DNA from 2 places in the Paenibacillus sp. sgz302190 genome. Region 1 is predicted to be linked to the other one. Evidence: predicted binding sites of a transcription regulator. Region 1 holds the regulator's gene; the other holds the start of a gene.

Region 1 (3,121 bases):
ATATTGCGCATGCCTACGCTTCCCGAGCCGAGAATATCCGTAGTCAGCTTGTCCCCGATCATGATGCCTTCGGAAGCTTCAATACCCAGAAGCTCCATCGCATGCCGGAAAATCGAAACCGCCGGCTTCCCTTCCCCAAACGCTCCGGAAATAACGATATGATCAAAATAAGGTGCAATATCGGGCACTCCGGCCAACTTTTCCATCTGCAAATCGGGAGAACCGTTCGTCAGCAGCAGCAGCTTGTAATTGCCTTTCAGCGCATCCAGTACTTGAAACGTCTCTTCGTAAACGAGAGGACGGCGGCGGCGTTCGGCCGGGAACATTTCGCCTAATTTGTAGCCAAGTTCCTTGTCCTCAATACCGAGTGCCTGAAGCCCTCTTGTCCAAGACTCCGTCCGATAGCCCGGAGCCAACTGTTCCAGCTTGCGAAAATGCTCATGTTCTCCCTGGGTAAAATGAGCCCACAGCCCTTCAAACGGATTAATGCCGATCATTTTCGTGAATGGGAACGTTTCGTAAGATTCGTAAAGCGCTCTGGCCTCCTTGCACACGGCCTCTTCCAATTCATTCGGCTTGATCGAAGCGTAATGTTTGGCCGCTTCCTCGCATGTTGCTTCAAAAGCTTCCTTCACGCTGCGATCGTCCCATAACAGCGTATCATCCAAATCAAACAGCACAGCCTTGAGCGGCATCGTTACATTTCCCCTTTGAATGCATCTATAAATGTTGTTGCTTTACTTCTCTTCTTCATCGGCAAACTTGATAGAATCCAACTGTACCTTAAGAGAGGAGCGGAACGCTTGGATATATTTTTTTCTCAACTCGTTGCGCTCATCAATTTCTTCATCCGTTAAGCCAACTGTTTTCGCTTTGCGGGCAAGTTCGTTGATTCTCTCTATGTTCTGGTCCATATTATCGCTCATGATAGTCCTCCCTGCCATTACTCAGTCTGACTACTACTTTGCCATTCCGCTACCCGAATGTCAAGGCAATTGCACGCAAAAAAAGACTAAGGCAAGTAACTTAGTCGGCAAATGAGCTTGATTCAGAAAATCCGAATCGAACATGAACGAATATGTCTCATTTCACTTAGGAATGAAATTGGAGGTATCGTTGACCGCCGAAACTAAATAATACGGCCAGGGGTCCGATATAAATGCCAGGCATTAAGGCAGCAGCAAGATTTGCCCTTCATAAAGGTACGTGGAAGTAAGTTTGTTCAATTTCTTAACTTTATTCATATACGAACGAATATCCTGACCTTCGCTTATTCGGGATGAAGCTATAGACCAGAGCGTATCGCCGCGTTCAACGATAAGATGGTTTGGGATTTGTACGGATTCATGAATGGGCTCAGGCGACCGGGTGGAAGCGGCGTTCGCGCCATCTCCTGCGTAAGCTTGTACGATTGCGCCAAAAGAAAACACGGCAAGAAGCGCGGCAGCAAGCAAAATGAATTTCAAAGATCGCTTCGTCAAACCGAAAAACCGATGGAAACGATCCGAACGTGTCGTAGTTCTCGCTGTCGCTGGTCTTGCATGAAGTTGCCGTGAGTTGCTTCCTTCTGAATATGCAATGTACATAACATTCATCCCCCAAACATTTGTTCTGAAATCAGAATATCACGAACAAACGTTTGTGTCAATAAATCTTCGAACTTATGTTTGTACGAACTCCGGTTCTGTGTTATAATTTGGTTAATGATTTTTTCATAGATGGAGTGATAACTATTGAGTAAAATATCCCAACGCCAACAAGCAATTTTGGAGTTTATCAAGAACGAAGTGAAAGATAAGGGCTACCCGCCTTCCGTTCGGGAAATCGGCGAAGCCGTCGGACTGGCCTCCAGTTCGACCGTGCACGGGCATCTGGAACGTCTGGAGAAGAAAGGCTTGATCCGCCGCGATCCGACCAAACCGAGAGCTATTGAAATTTTAGGTCTCGACGGAGCGGAGAGCAACTTCGCTTTATCCGTGGCGCGCGTCCCGTTAGTCGGCAAAGTAACGGCCGGCGTACCGATTACGGCAACGGAGAACATCGAAGACTACTTCCCCCTCCCGTCCCACCTCGTCGGCGACAACAACGTGTTTATGCTCAGCGTATCCGGCGACAGTATGATCGAAGCCGGCATACATAATGGCGACTATGTTATTGTCAAGCAGCAGCAAACCGCCGACAACGGCGATATCGTCGTCGCCATGACCGAAGATGACGAAGCAACGGTAAAACGTTTTTACAAAGAACGGGATCACATCCGTCTGCAGCCGGAGAATTCGGCCCTCCAGCCGATTCTTCTGAAAAACGTAACCATCCTTGGCCGCGTTATCGGCCTGTTCCGCGATATGTAAGCACAAAAAAAACCACCTTTAGGGTGGTTTTCGCTTTTAAAATACCGATCGAACTCCGGAACTGCAATTCGATTTCTTATAGCTACTATCCCTTTTACTTGGACCGAAACTGATTCGAGAGGTACAAAGATCTTGAAGAACAAGACAAGAAAAATAATTGTAGGCGAAAATGAATACCTATATGTGATTGACCAGAAGTATAATCAACAGTTGAGTAATATTTCTCTTAAAATATCTTTAAAAGTCCTAAAAAATATAACATGCACATTCTTTTTTTGTACTTGGGATGATCCAATTACAGGAAATCCACTATTAGTCGGTACATCCTTAAAAAATAAAGATACCAACATAATTGAAAAATATAATTTACATAATCCAAGAACGATTAGAGCTTTTATTTTGTATGGTTTGGAAAATGGGTGGACTGGAAAAAACATTATAGAATTCCAGGACGGGCTCGATATTATTGGTAAGATGGGATATGACATTTCACGGTTGAAACCAGTAACCAGGGAAAATTTAAAGAATTAAATCTCGTTTCGTTGGCGTTCCCCAATCCATTTCTTGCCCTTTAGGCGCCATCAATCAAGGCTTTCACAACCCGGGAGATGATCAATTTGTTATAATATCCCTTTATCTTTTGCTTCTCTTATCCACAAAGGGAATTCATTCAATAAATTTTCATACAGCTCTTCATCGCTCGTTTTTTCAATATCCGTAATTTGAAAAAAGTTCGCATTGTCGACGACTCTGCCTTCGATAGTATCCAG
Region 2 (3,121 bases), on a different contig from region 1:
TGCTGCGTCGTTCAGGTTCAATAGCGGCAAACCCGTTTGGATATCCGGCAAGTCAGTTGCTGCGGCAATAGGCTCAGGGTCCAGCTTCCCGACGATCCGGCTCTGCTCGGCCGTGCGGAAAACAGCGATCTTCCGATGCTTCTCCGTTTTGAATCCTTCTATTAAAATGTAGTCCACATCGGGCAAAGCCCCTATGATATCGCGCAAGCGGGGCTCCCGCTTTTTTTGGTACGTGTGCACCGCATCCGGCGATACGGTCACGACGGCATCGGCGCCCGCCCGGATAAAACGGCCCGAATCGGAACCTTCCGCTTCTTTATAATGTCCATGCGCGTCGTGTTTCAATACGGCCGCCGTATATCCGCGGCGCTGCAGCTCGCTCACCACTTTGGCGATCAAGGTCGTTTTCCCGCTGTTCGAATATCCGGCGAACCCGATAATATTGGCCATATGCCTAATCGCCCTCCTCCCGGTGAAGCGGATTGTTTTTCAAATGATCCATTTGCAGGGAAGTCCCGCGCCTCTTATGATTTCTGATTAGAGCGGAAGGATTGTCCCCGAGCATTCCCGCCGTCAAAATGGCGTCTTCGCCGTACTTGTCGCGCAGCTCGTCCATAATCCGGTTCAACTGGTCGCGGCGCGGCTGCTTCTCGTAATCGAACAAATCGAGCTGTATGGCCGTTTCTTCCTTGGCGGACAGACTTTGCAAAGTAATGCCGAGCAGACGGATCGGCCTGCCTTCCTCCCAATGGTGATCGAAAAGCTTGCACGCCGTCCGGTAAATATCGTCCATATGCTCGGTAGGCGTCTCCAACGTAACGGAACGCGTAATCGTCCTCATATCCGGATCGCGGATCGTAATCTGTATTGTGGATGAGACCAGCTTCTGCCTCCGCATCCGCCGCGCCACCTGGTCGGCGATGTTGAGAAATACGCGGTGCACCTCTTTGGGATCGGTAAAATCGCGCGGCAGCGTCGTCGTATGGCCGATCGACTTGCTCTGCTCCTGCTCCGGATTGACCGGGGAACGGTCTATCCCGCACGCCGCCTGCTTCAAATGCGGCCCCAAAATGCCGAAATGCTTGCTAAGCAGCTTCTCGTCCGCGCGCGCGAGCTGCCCGAGAGTGAGAATCCCCAGCTTCGTCAGCTTGTCCGCTGTCTTCCTCCCGATGCCGAACAAATAGTTGCACGGCTTGTCCCAGAGCACTTCGGGAACGTCGCGCAGCCTGATGACCGAAATCGCGTTCGGCTTTTTCAAGTCCGAGCCCATTTTGGCCAAAAGTTTGTTCGGAGCGACGCCGATCGAACACGGAAGCTGGAGCTCTTCCATAATGCGCCCCTGGATGCTCCGCGCTATCTCCATAGGAGTGCCGAACTGCTTGGAACCTGTTATATCTACAAAACACTCGTCGATCGACATCGACTCAACTAAGGGCGAATAGCTGTAGGCAATTTGCATAAACCGCCGCGAGAAGGCCCGGTACAAATCGAAGTCCGGCCGAATGAGCAGCAAATCCGGGCACAGCTTCAGCGCCTGTCCCACCAGCATGCCCGTTCTAACCCCTTGGGCCCGCGCCGCGTAAGAAGACGTCACAACGATGCCTTTGCGCAGCTCGACGCTGCCTGCCACGGCGATCGGCTTGCCTTTGTACAGCTCCGGCTCGACCGCTTCGTGAACCGAGCAGTAAAAAGCGTTCATATCGATATGCAGAATGACTCTGCCATTCTTGGGATAATGCTGATGAGGAGGAATACCGCTCATAATCGCCCAATCGCTCCCTCTTCCGCAAAATGGGGCATTTCCATTTTCTGCATTACAAAAAAAACAAATTTCGAAGCAAACGTAATTTTGTCAGGTTGTGTCCTAACTATAGGAATTATGCTATAATTGTACTATATATATTTAGCGCTTTAAAGCACATTCATTTGCTTGTAAAGCATCGTCAGCCAGCTTTCAGCTGTTTAAGGAGGAACCCATGTCAACTTCAGTTAAAATCTTCGATACCACGCTGCGGGACGGAACCCAAGGCGAGGGAGTCAGCCTGTCCGTCGAGGATAAAATCAAAATCGCCCGCAAACTTGACGAGCTGGGTGTTCACTATATTGAAGGCGGATGGCCGGGCAGCAACAGCAAAGACATCGAATTTTTCGACCGCGTGCGCAGCATGACGTTCACCAACGCCAAAATCACCGCTTTCGGCAGCACAAGACGCAAAGACTCCAGAGCCGAGGACGACGTCAACCTGAACAGGCTCGTGGAATCCGGCGTCTCCGTCGCGACGATTTTCGGCAAATCGTGGGATTTCCATGTGCATACGGCGATTCAAACGTCTCTTGAAGAAAACCTGGCGATGATTTTCGACTCCGTTCGTTTTTTGAAAAGCAAAGGCCTTGAAGTCATATATGACGCCGAGCACTTTTTTGACGGATACAAAAACAATCCGGATTACGCGCTGCAAACGATCCGCAAGGCGCAGGATGCCGGAGCTGACTGGATCGTGCTGTGCGATACGAACGGCGGCTCGCTGCCGGGCGAGATCACTGCGATCGTGACGGCGGTGCAGCAGGACATTACGGCGCCTGTCGGCATCCACGCCCACAACGACTGCGAGCTTGCCGTAGCCAACAGTCTCGCCGCCGTACAAGCCGGGGCCAGACAGGTGCAGGGCACGATCAACGGTTACGGCGAACGCTGCGGCAACGCCAACCTGAGCTCGGTCATCCCCAATCTTCAGCTGAAGCTGGGATACGAAGTCATTTCCGGCGATCAATTGAAATCGCTGACGCAAGTATCGCGTTACGTAAGCGAAATCGCCAACATGCATATGCCGGTCAACCAGCCGTTCGTCGGCAATGCGGCATTTGCTCACAAAGGCGGCATTCACGTTTCGGCGATTTTGAAGGCTGCCAGCACCTACGAGCACATTACGCCGGAGCTGGTAGGCAACAAACAGCGCGTGCTGGTATCCGAGCTTGCCGGACAAAGCAACGTGCTTGTGAAAGCCCAGGAGCTTAACCTCGATTTCAATAAAGAGAATCAAAAAACGAAAGAAGTCATAGAAAAGATTAAAGATCTTGAGCATCAAGGCTATCAATTCGAAGGCGCGGACGCTTCGCTTGA

What was found. Region 1 encodes LexA, which represses DNA repair genes until DNA is damaged. Its sites were predicted from a motif close to CGAACATATGTTCG; they were not measured.
Region 2: the regulator LexA is predicted to act here: its motif matches at 1,839-1,852, upstream of AC6RNO_RS12165 (DNA polymerase IV).

Annotation. Positions count from the first base shown of each region.
Region 1 is NZ_JBZYAO010000011.1:162,764-165,884, reverse strand. Features, by position in the region: gene AC6RNO_RS14860 (HAD-IA family hydrolase) at 1-695, opposite strand, end outside; gene AC6RNO_RS14855 (DUF896 domain-containing protein) at 738-926, opposite strand; gene AC6RNO_RS14850 (LysM peptidoglycan-binding domain-containing protein) at 1,170-1,466, opposite strand; gene lexA (transcriptional repressor LexA) at 1,734-2,351, shown strand; gene AC6RNO_RS14840 (hypothetical protein) at 2,484-2,882, shown strand; partial or broken gene AC6RNO_RS14835 (vWA domain-containing protein) at 2,972-3,121, opposite strand, start outside.
Region 2 is NZ_JBZYAO010000008.1:168,016-171,136, forward strand. Features, by position in the region: gene mobB (molybdopterin-guanine dinucleotide biosynthesis protein B) at 1-450, opposite strand, end outside; gene AC6RNO_RS12165 (DNA polymerase IV) at 455-1,762, opposite strand; gene cimA (citramalate synthase) at 1,977-3,121, shown strand, end outside.